DNA from 3 places in the Arthrobacter gandavensis genome. Region 3 is predicted to be linked to each of the others. Evidence: riboswitches for the same ligand, from Rfam matches in the RefSeq annotation. Region 3 holds a riboswitch; each other region holds the start of a gene.

Region 1 (6,031 bases), on a different contig from region 3:
ATGCGGCGGGTCCGCAGGCGCTCCTCCGGGGACGGTATCTCGCCAAAGCGGCCGGACGCCGGACCGTATTTCGGCAAGCGGATGCCGCAGGGATCCTCCGAGGCTGCCGGGACTGAAGCTGCGGCGGCAGCGCCGGCCAGCCGGGACTAGCCTGCTCCGGGCTTCTCACGGGCCGGGCCTGCGTGCCCGGGGCCGGGCGGCCGCAGCGGGTTCCTCCGGCGCGCTGTGCATCTCCCTCTGGTGCCGTGCGGGTCTCTGGTGCCGTGCCGGTCTCTGGTGCCTTGCGGGCGCCTAGGCGAAGAAGTCCTGCCGCAGAACGTCCTGAAGCTGGAGCACGTCGGTGAGGAACCCGTCGTGGCCAATGGGCGCGCTGATCAGGTGCACGCGGTTCTCGCCGGGAAGGGCGGCCGCCAGTTCGTAGGACTGTTCCGGGAAGTACAGCCGGTCCGAGTCCACGGCTGCCACAAGGAACTCGGCCTGGGCAGCGGCGAGCGCATCTTTCAGGCTGCCCCTGCCCCGGGTGACGTCGTGGCTCATCAGTGCCTCGGTGAGGATGACGTAGCTGTTGGCGTCGAACCGGCCGGCAAGTTTTTCTCCCTGATGGTCCAGGTAGCTCTCCACCTGGTAGCGGCCGCGTTCTGCCGGCAGGGCCGCGCCCAGCGGGTCCTCCCCCGGCTGCGGCGTCCGTCCGAACCGGTACTGCAGCTCAGCCTCGGACCGGTAGGTAATGTGCGCAATCCGCCGGGCCAGGCCCAGTCCGGCCAGCGGGGCACGGCCGTTGTAGTAGTCCCCGCCGTTGTAATCCGGATCCAGGCGGATGGCCGCCACCTGGGCCTGGGCAAAGGCGATCTGCTCACCGGTGCTTGCCGCCGTCGCCGCTATCACTGCGCACCGGGCCACCCGCTCCGGCTCCGTGACGGCCCATTCAAGTGCCCGCGCGCCGCCCAGGGATCCTCCCAGCACTGTGTGCCAGCGGCGGATTCCCAACTGGTCGGCCAGGCGCGCTTCGGCGTGCACGGAATCCCGGATGGTCACGAACGGGAAGCGAGAACCCCACGGAAGTCCTTCCGGGTCCGCCGACGCCGGGCCCGTGGAGCCGTAACAGCCGCCGACCATGTTGATGGAAACGACGTAGAACCTGTTGGTGTCGATGGTCCGGCCCGGACCCACCAGCCCGTCCCACCAACCCGGTTCGTCCGTGCTGCCCTGCGCTACGTGGGTGCTCCCCGTCAGGGCATGCGGAACCAGGACGGCGTTGGACGCGTCGGCGTTCAGCTCGCCCCACGTCTCATAGCCCAGCACTACGTCTGGAAGGACGCCGCCGGTTTCAAGTTCAAGGTCACCGATCGGGGCGTACTGCAGCACCCCGTCAAGGACGCGGACGGGGTGCTGTGGTGCAGGAGGATACGTGGTCACGCTGTACTTCATGCTCCCTTTGCAGCGCGGAAACCGGCATCGAGGTCCGCGATGATGTCGTCAATGTGTTCCAGCCCCACGGACAGGCGTACCAGTCCCGGGCTGACGCCGGCCGCTGCCTGTGCCTCGGCGCCCAGCTGGCTGTGCGTCGTCGACGCCGGGTGGATCACCAGGGAGCGCACGTCACCCACGTTCGCCACATGGGAGTGCAGCTCGAGACCGTCCACGAAGCGCTTGCCTGCTTCCACTCCGCCCTCGATTTCGAAGGACACAATCGCCCCGGTTCCGCGCGGCCCGTACTTCTGTCCGCGCTCAAACCAGGGGCTCGACTCAAGGCCTGCGTACGCAACCGAGATGACGTCGTCGTGCGCTTCAAGCCAGCGCGCCACCGCGACGGCGTTTTCGACGTGCCGCTCCACGCGCAGGCTGAGGGTCTCCAGGCCCTGGGCGAGGAGGAACGCGTTGAACGGGGACAGCGCCGAGCCGAGGTCACGGAGCAGCTGGACCCGGGCCTTGAGGATGTAGGCCAGGTTCGCCCCGAGAACGCCGTTGGCACCGAGGTCGCGGGCGTACACCAGGCCGTTGTAGCTCTCGTCAGGGGTATTGAAGCCCGGGAATTTCTCCGGATCGGCCCCGAAGTCGAAGTTGCCGGAATCCACGATCACCCCGGCGATCACCGTGCCGTGCCCGCCCAGGTACTTGGTGGCCGAATGCACCACGATGTCCGCACCCCATTCGATGGGCCGGATCAGGTACGGCGTGGAGAGGGTGTTGTCCACGATCAGCGGGATGCCCGCCTCATGGGCGACGGCGGATATTCCCTCGATGTCCAGGACGTCCTGGCGGGGGTTGGAGACAACTTCGCCGAAGAAGGCCTTGGTATTGGGGCGGACAGCTTCGCGCCACTGGTCCAGGTTGTCCGGATCGGCGACGAAACTGACGTCGATCCCGAACTTCTTAAAGGTGTGCTTGAAAAGGTTGTAGGTGCCGCCGTACAGGCTGGGGCTAGCCACAATGTGGTCGCCGGCCTGGGCAAGGTTCAGGATGGCGTACGTTTCGGCTGCCTGGCCCGAAGCGAGCAGCAGTGCTCCGAGGCCGCCTTCCAGGGACGCGATACGGTTCTCCACCGCTTCCTGGGTGGGGTTGCCGATCCGGGTGTAGATCGGTTCCAGTTCGGCCAGCGCGAACCTGTTAGCTGCCGCTTCGGCGCTGGGAAAGACGAAGGAGGAGGTTTGGTAGATGGGCAGGGCGCGGGCGCCGGTAACGGCGTCGGGCTCCTGACCTGCATGGATCTGGCGTGTTTCGAAGGACCAGTTGGCAGACATTGTGCTCCCTTTATGACCAGGGGCCCCACAGGGTCTGAGCCGGAATACACCGGAGCGACACGTGTGGCCCGCGCTTGCCGGTACGCCTGATTGCGTACGGCCAGGTCTTCACCCGGGGCACCCCACCGCGGTTGGAGGGTTGCCGGCCAGCAAGCCGGGGCTATCTGCTGGCACTCATGACCTGTACCTATAGAACCAACGGCGGGGCAGTTGCGCAACCCATATGACGCAGCGTGAAAGTTGTCCATTACGCCGCTTAGGGTTGCCTTAGTCGAGACACAGGTCACAACGTGCCAAGATGTTCGCATGCGCCTGGATCACGTCTCTTACGCCTGCGAATCCGACGGCCTGCTGGCCACTACGGAACGCATTGCTGCTGCCCTGGGAACCGACTTCGTCAAAGGCGGAGTCCATCCCCGTTTCGGTACCCGCAACATGATCCTCCCGCTGGCGAACCACCAGTATGTTGAGGTTGTTGAAGTACTGAACCACCCTGCCTCGGACAAGGCTCCCTTTGGACAGGCCGTCCGTGCACGCTCCGAAGCCGGCGGCGGCTGGATGGGCTGGTGTGTTGCCGTTGAGGACCTTGCTCCCTTCGAAGAACGCCTTGGCCGCTCCTCCGTCCCCGGCAACCGCAAGTTCCCCGACGGACAGGAACTCACGTGGAGGCAGATCGGCATCAACGGCCTGATCGCTGACCCGCAGGTTCCCTACATGCTGCGCTGGGACGAGGACAAGGCCGACCTCCACCCGTCCCGTGCCCTCGACGGCGCCGTCTCGCTGCAGTCACTCACCATCGCCGGTTCCGCCGAGCGCGTGACCGAATGGCTGGGCATGCCCGTCGAGAAGCCGCTGGAGTCCGTGGACGTCACCTGGGTCTCTCCCAAGGGCACCCCGGGCATCATGTCCGTCACCTTTGCCACTGAAAAGGGTCTCGTCGAGATCTAGTTCTGCTTCCGGTTCGAGAAAACGCTCCGGTTTGTGACAATCTCTCCGGTGCGCCGGGGGCGATTGGTCCCGAACCGGAGCGTTTTCCACATTGCGGGGAGGGCTTGGGTGGGTTCCCTCCACTTGGGGACATCCCTGCCGGTTTGGGACACACCTCCGACCCCGATTCCTCCACTTCGGGACATCCCTGCCGGTTTGGGACAATCCTGCGCGGCGCCACGGCAGGAAAGTCCCAGACTGGCGGGCAAGTCCCCAAGTGGAGGGTTTTCGGCGCGGCACAGCTGAGAGGACGTGTACCGGCACTTCCCCGAAGGAGCTTTCAGCCCCACGGCGGGAGTACCCTCCAGGCAGGGCAGAGTACCTCGCAGACGCGGCGGGCTTCCATGCAGGATTTCGCCGGTTCTCCACAAATTGTCTTCCCGGATGCCGGGCCCGGCTGACAAGCCGCAGAGTGGTCCCCATGTCGACCACATTCTTGTTCGCGGCTGAGGCCGACCTGGACGGAACGAGCCGCCGGGATCTGGCACGCAAATGCTCTATGGGGAAACTCGTTCGGCTCAGACGCGGTATCTACATCCATGCTGAGGAATGGCAGAGGCTCGCTCCCTGGGAGCGGGAACGCGTGCGGCTTGCAGCGGTCGCGGGTGACCAGGCATCCGGAAGAGTCGTGATTCAACAGTCAGCTGCCAGAGTGTGGCGCATACCCGTAATCGGCCGTTCAACCGGATTCATGCTGCTGGCATCCGATGCGACACATGGACGCTCCCGCGGCGATCTACGCTGGGCAGAACGCCGCCTCCTTGAACCTGTGGCCGTTGTTGACGGTATCTCGGTAACATCCCGCGCCCAGACCGTCCTCGACATGTCTGCATACCTGCCCTTCGAACAGGCCGTACCAGCCATGGACCACGTGCTTCGAACCGACCACGGCCAGAAACTGCCTGCGCTGGAGAAGTCGGACCTTCGGCGCCTTGCACGCCAATATGTCTCTCTCACCAAGCAGACGCGGGCCCTGCGGGTCATCGACTTCGCCGACGCCCGCTCGGAATCCCCCGGCGAGTCCTATTCCCGGGCACTCATGTACCGGCACGGCCTGCCGATTCCGGATCTGCAGCGCGAGTTCCACGGACCCGACGGACGCCTGCTTGGCCGGACCGATTTCTACTGGGAAGAGGGAAACCTGGTCGGCGAATTCGACGGCGCCGTGAAGTACGGCCCTGTCACGAATGGCAGTCATCAGGCAGGACGGGACGCACTCATCCAAGAGAAGCGCCGGGAAGACAGAATCCGCGCCACCGGGGTCGGATTCGTTCGGTGGACCTGGTCCGAAACCGCCCGGGACGCCGCCCACCCTGACGGACTGGTGCAGCTGTTGGTCGGGTCAGGCCTGCGGAGACGGCGGCGTCGCTAATCCTGCTGCCGGTTCGCAGTTCTGCTGCCAGTTCTAACCGGGAGCAGAACTGCTAAACGGTCGATTTTCCGAAAACCGGCAGCAGATTGGTCGGGCTACCCGCGAAAGGCACGGGCCAGCTCGGCGTTCACAGCGCGGACGACGGCGGGATCCACCTTGAGCACCCTGCGGTCGTAGGTGAGCAGGCCGTTGACCTCGTCCTCCACGTCAGTGAGCTGGGTGTAGACGGTCGCAGCAAGGCCTTCCCGCAGCGCAGGTTCGATCTGGGTCCGGTGCAGCGCGGTGTAAGCCTTCTCGAGTTCAGCCCGGCTGTGCAGGGTTTTACCGTAGCCAAAGACTTTGCTGTTCCAAGTGTGTCCTTCGAGGGGAAGGCTGAATCCGCCGTACTCGGAAAGGACGATGGCACGCGGATCACGCTGCCAGCGCCGGCGGATCCGGAACGGAACGGCGTACACGTGCAGGCTCTTGGCATCACCGACACCCTGGTCGTGCCAGCCGCTGGCATGGTCGATAGTCCGGGTAGCGTCCAGTTCCCGGAGCTCAGCGGCGACGTCGGCTGCGTCGAACTGGCCCCAGCCTTCATTGAACGGTACCCAGAGGGCGATGCTGGGGACACTCCGCAGCAGGTCGACGGTCTGCCGCACTTCGCGGCGGAAGGCTTCCCGCCCGGCTGCGTCGCTGCGGCCGAACTTCGCATAACGGCGGTCGCTGCGGCTCCCCCTGCCCGGCAGCGGCACAGGTTCGGGCGACCGCCCCTCCCCCATCCCGCCGTTGACCATGTCCTGCCAGACCAGCATGCCCAGCCGGTCGCAGTGGTGGTACCAGCGCAGCGGCTCAATCTTGATGTGTTTGCGCAGCATGGTGAAACCCAGGTCCTTGGCGGTCTGGATGTCGAACGCCATCGCCTCGTCCGACGGCGGCGTGTACAGTC
Region 2 (6,031 bases), 850 kb from region 3:
TGCGCTTGGCAGCGGCAGCAACGACGTCGTTCACCAGGGCCTTAGGCACAATGGCGCGGCGGATGGAGGTGCACTTCTGGCCGGCCTTGACGGTCATTTCGGTGACCAGGGACTTCACGTACGCATCGAATTCCGGGGTTCCGGGAACAGCGTCCGGGCCCAGGATGGAGGCGTTCAGCGAGTCGGTTTCGCTGGTGAAGCGCACGCCGCCCTCAATAACGTTGGGGTGGTTCTTCAGCTTGTTCGCGGTGGAGGCCGAGCCCGTGAAGGAGACCATGTCCCGGTAATCAAGGTGGTCCAGCAGGTCCCGTGCGGAGCCGGAGATCAGCTGCAGCGAGCCGGCGGGCAGGATGCCCGATTCGATCATCATCCGCACGGCGGCTTCGGTGAGGTAGCCGGTGGGGGTTGCGGGCTTCACGATCGTGGGAACGCCGGCAAGGAACGCCGGGGCGAACTTCTCCAGCATGCCCCAGACCGGGAAGTTGAAGGCGTTGATCTGCACGGCGACGCCGGGGATGGACGTGTAGATGTGCTCGCCGATGAAGGAGCCGTCCTTGGACAGGACCTCCGGGGTTCCGTCAATCACGACGGTGGAGTTCGGCAGTTCGCGCCGGCCCTTGGAGCCGAAGGTGAAGAGCACGCCGATGCCGCCGTCGATGTCCACGAGGGAATCGATCTTCGTTGCGCCGGTGCGGGCGGAGATTTCATAGAGTTCCGGACGGCGGCCGTTGAGGTACTGGGCCAGTTCCTTGAGCTTCAGTGCGCGCTGGTGGAAGGTGAGTCCGGCCAGTCCGCGGTGGCCCACTGTGCGGCCGTGCTCGAGCGCGGCAGCTGTGTCCAGTCCGTCGGTGCTGACCAGGGCGAGCAGTTCGCCGGTCGAAGCGTCGCGGACTTCAGCGGATTTTGCGGAGGTGCTCTCCGGGGTCCACCATTCGTCCTGGACGAAGCTGGGGACGACTTGCACGTCTATGGCGGTTGAGGTCATCTTTGACGGACCCTTTCGATACTGGACGTTCGTTTTCCGGTCCGGGCCGCTCGCCGCAATTGCGGCACACCCCGATAACTGACCGGACGGTCGGTAATGAATCCAGCCTACATGAGAGTGCGCTGCGGCACACCACCCAAGGACCCGGGCTTTCCTTACATTTCGCCTTCTCGCACCCGGGCACGCCTCTCCTGTTCCACCGGCACAGGACGGCCGTTACCGTGTTCCGTTAGCACTGCACTGCGGATGACGACGGCGGAAGGCAAGGACATGTTCTGGTTGCGCAAGTGGGGGCGGGCAGCGGCGCTGCTGTCCGCAGGTTGCCTGCTCACGGCAGGGTCCCTGGTGCTGCCCGCACCCGGTGCCGCTGCGGAGGCTCCGTCCGGCTGGTCCGCCGCGGGCAATGAGCGCGGCCGCGGCCACCATGGCCCGCACGGACCCCATGGACCGCACAACGGCTGGGACGGCGGAGGCGGCAGGAACGTTGACTACGTGGCACTTGGGGACTCCTATGCAGCGGGCTATGGCGGCGGCGCAGTACTCGATGCCTGCGGGCGGACAGCCGAGGGCTACCCGGCCCTGCTGGACGCACAGCGCAAAGTGGAGCTCGACGCGGATGTGACCTGCGCCGGGGCCACGGCAGCCAGCACTCCCCCATCTCCTCCGGCCGGACCGGTGGACCTGCCGGAGCAAATCGCCTCGCTGCAGGCTGCGGGCAGCATCAACCGGGACACCGACCTGGTCACCCTGACCATCGGCGGGAACGACGTCCGGTTCACGGAAATAGTCGCTGCCTGCGCCGGTGCTGCCCTGCCGGCCACCTGCGCTCCCGCTCTTGCCGCGGCTCAGGCGTACGCCGAGACGACCCTGGCCCCCCAGGTCCGCCAGTCGCTGGAGCAGCTGCGGGCTTTGGCGCCGAAGGCCGAGCTGGTGCTGGTGGGTTATCCGCATCTCTTCGACGACGCCGGTGTCCCCGGCCTGCTGAGTCCCGAAGCAGCCGCCCTGTTCAACGCAGGCACAGATGCGCTCAATACGGTTTTGGCTGCCCAGCTGCTGGACCGGCGGTCCACCTACGTGGATGTGGTGGACGAGTTCGCCGGGCACGGCGTTGGTTCGTCCGACCCATGGATCATCTTCGAGCGGGGCCCGTTCGACCTGCATCCGAACGCCACCGGCTACCGCGACGGTTACCTCGCGGCCATTACCGCCGACGTCGACCTGCATCCGGGCGGCGGCCAGCCCTGCCGCGGCCGCCGCTGAGCTAAACCCGGTCCAACGGCACGACGGCGGTGCCCGCCAAACGCGGGCACCGCCGTCGTGCTTTGGGGGCCGGAAGGGTTACTTCATGTGCGGGACGACGACGGCGCGGCCGCTGAGCTCGCCGGCTTCCAGCTTCCGGTACGCTTCCAGCGCGTTGTCCATGGCGTAGAGCTCAACCTCGGGCTTGATCTGCCCGGCGCGGTACATGGCAACCACTTCGTGCAGGTCTTCGATGGTGCCCCAGTACGTGTTGGTCATCGTCGACTCGTACGGCGTAGTGAAGAAGCTCCACTCATACGCGCCGCCGGCAATACCGACCACCGTGAACCGGGACTGCGGGGCCATCGAAGCAGCCGCGGTCTTGATGGTCGGCCCCACTCCAACGAAGTCGAATGCCGCGTCCACGCCGCGTCCGCCGGTGATCTCGCGGATCCGTTCCACTTGGCCTTCACCGCCGGGCACCACAATGGCGCCGGCGTCCTCGGCCCTCTTCATGGCGTCTTCCTTCATGTCAGTTGCGATCACGGTGGCACCGGTGAGGGCCTTAAGGATCTGCACTGCCATCTGGCCGAGTCCACCCAGGCCAATGACCAGGGCGTATTTGCCGCCGCCAGCCAGGTTCGGCAGGGAGTTCTTAATCGCGTGGTACGGGGTCAGGGCCGCGTCCGAGAGCGGAGCTGCGGCAACGGGGTCGGCGTCGCCCAGCGGCACGAGGTTGCGCACCGGGGCCACCAGGTACTCCGCCATGCCGCCGTCGCGGCCCAGGCCCATGCCCAGGTAGGGCATCTCGGCAGCGTTCTCGCAGTACGTGTCCTGGCCGCGGGAACAGGCCTTGCAGTGACCGCAGCCCACCGGGCCGTAGACCAGGTAGGCACCGCCGATTTCCACGCCGGTCACCCCTTCGCCGAGTTCTTCAACCCAGCCGGAGTTCTCGTGGCCAAGGACGAAGGCCGGCGGGATCGACCCCGGGGCGCCTTCAGCGAAGTCCTTGTAAAGCGCGACGTCGGAATGGCAGGCGCCGGCGCCCGCCACTTTCAGCAGGACCTCGCCCGGGCCCGGCTTCGGCTTCTCGACCTCCGTCAGGGACGGGAAAGTCTGCCACTTCTCAAATACAACTGCACGCATGATGCCTTCTTCTTTGAATCGGTTCAGTGGAGGTTACCCACTTCCTTCACCATACATGCATACACATATACCTACCTTGGCGCTCAGCCCGTGCACGCCGCATCCCGGGGGATGTACCAGTGTCCCCCCGGCCTGCTAACGTAATCAGTGCTTCACGAGACATGGCCTCCGCACCCGCAGGGTGCGGAAAAGCTCCGACTGGCCATGCACCAACCCCAATGTTCGGCGGGTGGTTCGGATGACGAAGCGGCCCGCGTCCAACCGGAGCGGGCAAGGACACTCATCTCGAAGGACACGCTGTGATTCCCTCCAGTGACCCGCGCTGCACCGCTTTCCACCCCGGCCACAAGATCCACTGGATCCACGGCGGCCGCCTCATGAGGTACGACGACTGGATCGACGTCGAAGTCCACGCCGATCCGGAACTGGACCTGATCTACCTGGTCCTCGACGGCCGGCAGCAGATCATGTGGCACCACGACGTTCCCCTGGTGGCCGAGGCCCTGGCCGCGAGCCCCGGAACACCGCAGTGGTGCTCCCGCTATTCCTCCCTGATGGTTCCCGGTGCGTACGAGGGCCGGAACCGGAGCTCTTTTTTCTACTTAGCCACTCCTGAGAGGGTGGTTCCGTGCCGCGGCCGGGTTCCGCGGAATGACGTGACCATGCAGGACCACGGGTCAGCCTAGGAGTCGAGCAGCCTGGACCGGAGCCGGGCGAGGGTTTCCTCGCCGGCACCGGCCCGGCGCAGGTACGCTGCGGCGTCGAAATCCGCCAGGAAACTCAGCAGCTCCGCTTCGGCGGCGTTGGCCCGGGCCGCGAGCTCAGGGGCATCCAGCGGCCGCTCCCTGGGCCGCTGCTGGGTCCGGTGCCAGTCGTTGATCCCGGTCAGGGCAGCACGGTAGTCGGCGGCAATGTCCGCCGGCTCCACACCGGCCATGCCCAGCACCAGTGCCGTCACCAGCCCGGTACGGTCCCGTCCGGCGGAGCAGTGGATTACGACGCCGCCGGGCGGGGCATCCGCGGCGGCCTGCGCGATTGCCGCGAACTTTTCCGGCCAGCGCCGCAGGTTCTCCGGGTAGAAGCGCGGTGAGCTCATGTACGGGCCCGTGAGTGCGGTGAAGTCGGGATCGTTGGCTTCCTGGGTGGGCAGGTTGAGGAACCGGACGCCGTGGACTGCCGACGGCGGCACCACGGGATCCGTATCCCTGCGGCCGATCTCCGCTGCGTTGCGCAGGTCGATGACGGTGCGGACACCGGCGTCGCGCGCTTGCTGCCAGCCGCGGGCAGTGAGCCATTCAGAGCGGCCCATCCGGTAGAACCTGCCGGGGCGGACCTGGCCGCCGGCAGCCGGGATCCCTCCGAGGTCCCGGGCGTTGGCAGCGCCCTCCCAGTCAACAGTGCGGTTCGACGGGTTCCCCATTCCTCCAGCGTAGGCGGTACCGCTGCCGGGCACCCGGAAAGCCGTTCGGAGGCGATACTTGACCCTGACACTGTGGCAGGCAGGAGAACTGAGACATGTTAACCATCGGAGCGTTCGCGCAGATCGGCCAGGTAACCCACCGCATGCTGCGGCACTGGGACACCGCCGGCCTGCTCGTGCCCGCTCACGTGGATGAGTTCAGCGGTTACCGCTCCTACGATCCGTCCCAGCTTGAGAGGCTGCACCGGATTGTGGCGCTGCGTTCCCTGGGCTTCGGCCTGGACGATATTTCCGCGATGCTCGCTTCCGGGGTGGACTCCGGCCGGATCGCCGGCCTGCTTCGCCTCCGGAGAGCGGAAGTCGCCGAAGAGGCGAGGGTAGCGGCGGCACGGCTCATCGACGTTGAGCGCAGGCTCCACCTTATTGAAAAGGAAAATGCCATGGCCCAGATCGAAATCATTGAAAAGCCCCTCCCGGCCATCCGGCTCGCTGCCCGCAGCGCCGTGGTGTCCGAACAGCCCGAGGTCCCCGGCGTCGTCGGGCCCCTCTTCGATGCCGTCGCAACCCTCCTGTCCGCCTCCGGCACACCGGGCGGTGTGCCGGTGGCGGAATACGATATGGGCGAGGACGGCCTGCGGATCACCGCCGGGTTCGCGCACACGGGCCCCGTGCCCGACGGCGCCGAGGCGGTAGAGCTGCCGGCGGTTACGGAGGCAGTCTGCGGAGTCCACCTCGGTTCGATGGAGCGCATCGGCGAGAGCTGGCAGGCAGTGCACGCAGAGATCATTGCGCGGGGTTTGACCCTGTCAGGTCCGTGCCGCGAGGTGTACCTTCGGTCGGAGTCAGCGGACCAGGCGGACTGGGTGACTGAGCTGCAGCAGCCGGTGGCCAGGTCTTAGCCTTCGGGCCTTCGCGCCGGAACCAGGGAGGCACCGGATGGGCAGGGCCGAGGTGAAGTTATGGTGGCTGCCCGTCGGTGCCGGAGGGCACGTGGTGATCCACACGAGCCGGTGGTGGGAGCTTTGGCGCTCCGCCCGCGAGCACCGCCGCCCCCAGCCGCTGTTCCATGCAGCCCTGGAAGTGACCGCCGGGACCCGGTACACGATTGAGATGACGCCGGCGTGGGGCCAGGGCTCCGAACCGCGGGGAGTGGTGGCAACCGGCCCCGTAGGCGCGCAGCGGCTCGGGGTACTGAAACTGTTCCGGTATGAGGTCCGCTGCTGGCGGGACGGTGATATTCC
Region 3 (6,031 bases):
AAGTGATGACCGGCTGCGCGAATGGGCGCGTGAGACTGCCGAGCTGCTGCCCGAGGGGTCATTCCAGCTGCTGGAGGGCAGCTGGCACGGGCTGGATGACCAGACCCTGGCCGCCGCCGTCGACGCTTTCCTGGAATAGGTCCGCAGTCTGCCGCGTTTGTACCCTGAGCGTAGGGTGGGAGCCCTGCAGAGACTCAAAGGAGAGACCGCATGGTGCACCTCAATGATCCCGAGGTCATTACCCGGCTGCTCACGGCCAAGGGCCGCTGGGCGGTAGTGGGCCTTTCGAACAATCCGGCCCGTCCCGCCGTCGGTGTTTCACGGTTTGTCCGGGATTCCCTGGGCATGGAGATCATCCCCGTGAACCTTTCCGGGCAGGCCGTCCACGGCCAGCAGGGCTACAGCAAGCTGGCGGACATCCCCGGCCAGGTGGACGTTGTGGATTGCTTCGTGAATTCGGCCAAGGTGGGAAACATCGTGGACCAGGCCATTTCAATCGGCGCCAAGGCCGTGTGGCTGCAGCTGGGCGTGGTCGATGAAGACGCCGCGAAGCGCGCCGCAAACGCAGGGCTCGACGTCGTCATGAACACCTGCCCGGTCATCGAGGCCGGAAGGTTTGGACTCTAGCGACGGAACATCAGACGCTGTCCTGGATCCGCTGGTCCACGGGCAGCGCCCGGTACGCTTTCCAGGCCTGAATCATCTGATCGCGGCTGCCGCCGGGATGTGCTGCATGCCAGTCCCTGGAGAAGCGGTTGAGTTCGAACTGCGGGCTGATCGGCCGCGCAGCAGTATCCCGGGTGGCGTGCCAGTGGTCCAGGGCTGCGGCCAGGGTCGCGGTCCCGTCATTGGCGGCAAAGAACTCCCGCATCGGCGCATCGAACCGGAACCCGGGCCCGAGGGCGTGGACGAAGAACTCCCGCAGCACCTGGCTGCACGGATGTCCCGCCGGAATCACGGTGTGGATGGTCAGCGGCGGTACGAGCCGCTGCCGGGACATGTGAGGCCTGCCGGCCGGGGGAGGAAGCGGTGTGCCCGCCAGGAATGCGGCGATGCGTTCTGCCAGCTGCTCCTTTGAACCGGCAGCGGATATCTCCTGCGTGCGCGCGAACGCCTGCAGCTCTTCCTTTAGCCAGTACCAGCGGCGGAATTCGGCCGGCCCAAGCGAGGGCGAAAGGGCGGGGCGTTCCGTAGATCTCACGTTCCCATCCTCGCGGATTCCCAGGAGAATCAGTGCTCCCGCGCCGCAGAACGCCCGTGCGTCTGCGCGGGTGGCGCGTGGGTTGGGGCAGGGACCCCCACGGACGTAACAAAACGGATTGTGACGCCGCGGCGCGTTACGCACCGACGCATTCGGCCGCACGGGGAAATCTTCTGGCCCCGCCGGTGCCTGGGCGGTTTAGATAGTCCCGTAACCATCCAGAGCGGCTGAGAGACCTGGCTCCGTGACGCCGCAGCAACCCCCTTCCGCGGGCTTTCCGCTGAAGAAGGGTGCTACCGCCAGGACCGATGGAGAAGCACCTGCTCTTTGCGGTCCGCTGCCCCGTGCCTTCCGCACGGCTGCGTGAGCCTGCGGAGGCGTGCACCTCTTCCCGGGCTCAGACCGCAGGAGGACAGCATGATCCGGATCGAAAACGTCTCTACCGTCTTTGGGGGCGGTGAATCGGCCTTCACGGCAGTGGACAACGTCACCCTGTCCATCCCCAAGGGAAGCATCCAGGGCATCATCGGGTTCTCCGGTGCCGGTAAATCCACCCTGCTGCGCAACATCAACCTGCTGGAACGCCCAACGTCCGGCCGTGTACTGGTGGATGGAACGGACCTGACCGGCTTGGGTGATGCCGAGCTTCGGGCGGCCAGGCATGAGATCGGCATGATCTTCCAGCACTTCAACCTCCTGAACAACCGGACCGCGGCGCAGAACGTGGAGCTCTCGCTCAAGTTCGCCGGAGTGAAGAACGCCGCCGAACGCCGCGCCCGCGCACTGGAGGCGCTCGCCGTCGTCGACCTCTCGGAGAAGGCGGGGACCTATCCGGCCAAGCTCTCCGGCGGACAGAAGCAGCGAGTTGCAATCGCCCGTGCCCTGGCCACGCGGCCCAAGGTGCTGCTCTGCGACGAACCGACCTCCGCCGTCGACCCGCGGACCACCGCCTCCGTGCTGCAGTACCTCAGCGACGTCAACGCACGGTTCGGCATCACGATCGTGGTGGTGACCCATGAAATGAACGTCATCAAGGCGATTGCGGACAACGTGGCCGTGATGGAGGAAGGCCGGGTGGTGGAACAGTTCGCGCTCGCGGAGCTGGCCCGGCCCGGGTTCACGCCAGCCACCGCAATCGGCCGGTACCTGATCTCCGACGAAATCACCCTGGACCGGGCTGCCGGCCGGGAAGGAGTCCGCGTTGCTTGAGCGAATTGCCGAAGTCTGGCCGGAACTGCTCGCCGCACTGGGCCAGACCGGCACCATGCTGCTGGTCGCGATTCCGCTGGCGGTGCTGATCGGCACCCCGCTGGGTGTGCTGCTCTACTCCCTTGGGCCGGACGGGCTGGGGCACAAACCGCGGCTGCACCGCGTCCTGGACTCACTGGTGAATCTGGTGCGTTCCTTTCCGTTCCTGATCCTGCTGATCGCGATCATCCCGTTCACCCGCTTCGTGGTGGGAACAACCATCGGCACCGCAGCCGTTATCGTGCCGCTGACCATCAACGCCATCCCGTACTTTGCCCGGTTCGTGGAGCAGAACATCACCGCGCTCGGCGGCGGGGTAGTGGAAGCGGCCCGCTCCATGGGCGCCACCCGCGGGCAGATTGTGCGGGACGTGCTGCTGGTTGAAGCCCGTCCGGCCCTGATCAGCTCGGTGACCATCATGACGGTCAGCTTCATCTCCTACTCCGCCATGGCCGGCCTGGTGGGCGGCGGGGGAATCGGCGACTTTGCCATCCGCTACGGCTACTACCGCTACGAGACCGGGCTGATGCTCACTGCCATTGTGCTGATGGTCCTGCTGGTCCAGGCCGTGCAGCTGGGCGGCTCCTGGCTCTCCCGCCGCGCCGACAAGCGCCTCTAGCCTTCCCGCTCCTACCGAAAGTTACTTCCATGAGCATTCCCAGTACCCGTTTTCCCGGCGGGCGTCCGCGCCTTCTGCTGAACGCCTTCCTGATGAACACCACCAGCCACATCCGCGGCGGCCAGTGGCGCCACCCCGATGCCGAGCAGCACCGCTTCAACGAGCTGTCCTTCTGGACAGACCTTGCCCGGCAGCTCGAAGCGGCGAAGTTCGACGCCCTGTTCTTTGCCGACGTCGTGGGCCTGTACGGGAACCACGACGGCGGCTGGTCATCCCACGTGCGCCGCGGCCTGCAGGTGCCGGCCAACGATCCGCTGCTTCTGCTCGCCGCACTCTCAGGTGCCACCAGGGATATCGGCCTGGCTGCGACGTCGTCCGTGGTGCAGAGCCATCCGTTCCAGTTCGCGCGGCAGCTCTCCACCCTTGACCATCTCTCCGGTGGCCGTGCCGGCTGGAACATCGTCACCTCCGTGCTGGAGAACGCGCACCGCAACTTCGGCGGCGACGGCCTCACGGAACACGACCGCCGCTACGACTGGGCGGACGAATACACCGACGCCGTGTACAAGCTCTGGGAAGGGTCCTGGGACGACGGCGCCCTGGTCCAGGACAAAACCAGCGGCATTCACGCGGATCCGGACAAAGTCCACAAGATCCACCACCGCGGCGAACGGTACTCGATCGACGGACCGCACCTGAGCTCACCTTCCCCGCAGCGCACGCCCGTGCTCTTCCAGGCCGGAAGTTCCGGGCGGGGGCAGCAGTTCGCTGCAGCCAACGCCGAGGCGACGTTCATCTTCGCCCCCAACCACGCCCACGCGGCCAAGGTCTCCGCGGGAGTCCGGGCACGCGCCGCAGAAGCCGGGCGGCGGCCCGACGACATCAAGGTCTTCACCGGCCTGTCCTTCGTGGTGGGCGGCACCGAAGCCGAAGCACAGCGGAAAAAGGCCGAGCAGGACGAATTCCTGGACCTGGATGCCGTGATCGCGCACATCGGCGGCGGCCTGGGCATCGACCTCGGCGGCCTGGACCTGGACACCCCGCTGGGGGACGTACAGACCGAAGGGGGCCGGGGAGTACTGCAGGCGATCATCGACTCCACCCCGGGCGGCAATCCCACCCTGGCCGACGTTGCCCGCTACCGCACCGAGGCCCAGCAGGTCACCGGCACCCCGGAACAGATCGCCGATGAACTTGAACGCTGGCAGGACGCGGGGGTGGACGGCATCAACATCATCAACGCCATCCTGCCCGGCTCCTACACCGACTTCATCGACGGTGTGCTGCCTGAGCTGCGCCGCCGCGGCCTGGCACAGAGCGAATACGCCCCCGGGACACTGCGCGAGAAACTCTTTGGCGCAGGTCCGCTGCTGAACGAACGGCACCGGGCTTCGCAGTTCCGCGGCGCCTTCACCCCCGAAAATACCCTTGCAACCCCAGGAGCTACCCGATGACTGCCAGCCTGCTCACCCGATACGGACACACGGTGCCAGCAGAGGCGCAGCGCTGGTTCGACGTCGCAGACGAGGTCGCGGCGATCCTCGGCGCGGATGCCCTCGAGCGCGACGCCGCCAACAAGCCGCCGTTCACGGAACTGGAGATCCTGCGCCGGTCCGGGCTGCTGCCGCTCACCATTCCCGCCCGCTACGGCGGCGCCGGAATCAACTGGAGCACCGCCTTCGAAATCGTGCAGCGGGTAGCCCGCGCGGACAACTCGATTGGACAGCTGCTGGGCTACCACTACATTTTCCAGGCCTTCCCCTACATCGACCTCGATCCGGAACGCGGGCAGGACCTGGCGGAGCAGTGCCTGGTCCGCCAGTGGCTCTGGTCCTCCACCGGCACTCCCCAGGGCCCCCAGGCCACCGCCGTCCGCACCGAGGGCGGCTACCTGGTCACCGGCAGGAAACCGTTCGCCACCGGCAGCCGGGTCGCAGAGAAGATCTACGCCCGGGCAGTGCTCGACGGCGGTGACCGGCTGGCGCTGATCATCGACACCGCCTCCGACGGCGTGGTGCGCCACGATGACTGGGACGTCCTGGGCTCCCGCCTCACCGCCACCAACACCATCGAGTTCCGGAATGTGTTTGTGCCCGACGCCGAGGTGATCACCAACCTGGGAACCCACGACGGCGAACGCCGCCCGCACCAGGTGCTCACCACCCCCGCCTTCCAGCTGCTCTTCGCCCACGTGTACCTCGCCGCCGCGGAGGGCGCCGTGCTCGCGGCCCGGGACTACACGCTCTCCAGCGCAAGGCCGTGGTTCCACGCCGAGGTGGAATCGGCGTCGGACGATCCGTTTATCCAGAACCACTACGGATCCTTCGCGGCCCGGCTCCAGGCGCTGGCCGCCGCCGTCGACCAGGCCACCACCGCACTGCAGTGGGCCTTCGACGCCGGGGACGCGCTGACTGCCGCCGACCGCGCCGGCGTGGCCGAGCAGATCGCCGCCGCGAAGGTCACCGCCCACGAGGTGTCGCTTGACGTCACGGCGCGGATCTTCGACGTCACCGGCGCGCGGGCGGCGGCCAGCAAATACGGGTTCGACCGGTACTGGCGGGACGTCCGCACCCACACCCTGCACGACCCCGTTGCCTGGAAATACAACGAACTCGGCCGGTACTTCCTCACCGGAACCGAACCGGTTCCCTCCGCCTACCGCTAAACCACTCGCACTCTTTCAAAGGAAACACCATGGAACGCAGGAACTTCCTCAAACTCGCACTCGCCGGCGCAGGTGCTGCCTCGCTGACCGCCGCTACCGGCTGCGGCCTGACCGGGGGTGCGGCAGCCTCCGGGGACAAGACCATCAAGATCATTGCCACCGAATCCGCTCCGTACCAGGAACCCACCAAGATTGCCGCCGAACTGCTCAAGGCCAAGGGCTGGACGCTGGAGGCCACCTACGTCACGGACATCATCCAGCCCAACCTCGCCGTCTCCAACGGCGAGTTCGATGCCAA

What was found. Region 3 has a riboswitch for S-adenosylmethionine ahead of ABFX29_RS03270 (methionine ABC transporter ATP-binding protein). Riboswitches for the same ligand answer to the same signal wherever they lie in the genome.
Region 1: another riboswitch for S-adenosylmethionine. It lies ahead of ABFX29_RS14885 (bifunctional o-acetylhomoserine/o-acetylserine sulfhydrylase); the one in region 3 lies ahead of ABFX29_RS03270 (methionine ABC transporter ATP-binding protein).
Region 2: another riboswitch for S-adenosylmethionine. It lies ahead of ABFX29_RS07375 (hypothetical protein); the one in region 3 lies ahead of ABFX29_RS03270 (methionine ABC transporter ATP-binding protein).

The regions. Positions count from the first base shown of each region.
Region 1 covers NZ_BAAALV010000007.1:306,121-312,151, reverse strand. The annotation lists gene ABFX29_RS14895 (SGNH/GDSL hydrolase family protein) at 1-150, shown strand, start outside; gene metX (homoserine O-acetyltransferase MetX) at 292-1,428, opposite strand; gene ABFX29_RS14885 (bifunctional o-acetylhomoserine/o-acetylserine sulfhydrylase) at 1,425-2,741, opposite strand; SAM riboswitch class IV at 2,807-2,923, opposite strand; gene ABFX29_RS14880 (VOC family protein) at 3,048-3,689, shown strand; gene ABFX29_RS14875 (hypothetical protein) at 4,552-5,100, shown strand; gene ABFX29_RS14870 (glycoside hydrolase family 2 protein) at 5,196-6,031, opposite strand, start outside.
Region 2 covers NZ_BAAALV010000002.1:878,331-884,361, reverse strand. The annotation lists gene paaZ (phenylacetic acid degradation bifunctional protein PaaZ) at 1-985, opposite strand, end outside; gene ABFX29_RS07385 (SGNH/GDSL hydrolase family protein) at 1,232-2,245, shown strand; gene ABFX29_RS07380 (NAD(P)-dependent alcohol dehydrogenase) at 2,324-3,370, opposite strand; SAM riboswitch class IV at 3,521-3,653, shown strand; gene ABFX29_RS07375 (hypothetical protein) at 3,670-4,056, shown strand; gene ABFX29_RS07370 (tyrosine-protein phosphatase) at 4,053-4,790, opposite strand; gene ABFX29_RS07365 (MerR family transcriptional regulator) at 4,886-5,689, shown strand; gene ABFX29_RS07360 (hypothetical protein) at 5,727-6,031, shown strand, end outside.
Region 3 covers NZ_BAAALV010000002.1:25,773-31,803, reverse strand. The annotation lists gene ABFX29_RS03285 (alpha/beta fold hydrolase) at 1-139, shown strand, start outside; gene ABFX29_RS03280 (CoA-binding protein) at 211-627, shown strand; gene ABFX29_RS03275 (hypothetical protein) at 638-1,201, opposite strand; SAM riboswitch class I at 1,413-1,516, shown strand; gene ABFX29_RS03270 (methionine ABC transporter ATP-binding protein) at 1,619-2,410, shown strand; gene ABFX29_RS03265 (methionine ABC transporter permease) at 2,403-3,068, shown strand; gene ABFX29_RS03260 (NtaA/DmoA family FMN-dependent monooxygenase) at 3,098-4,522, shown strand; gene ABFX29_RS03255 (acyl-CoA dehydrogenase family protein) at 4,519-5,733, shown strand; gene ABFX29_RS03250 (MetQ/NlpA family ABC transporter substrate-binding protein) at 5,763-6,031, shown strand, end outside.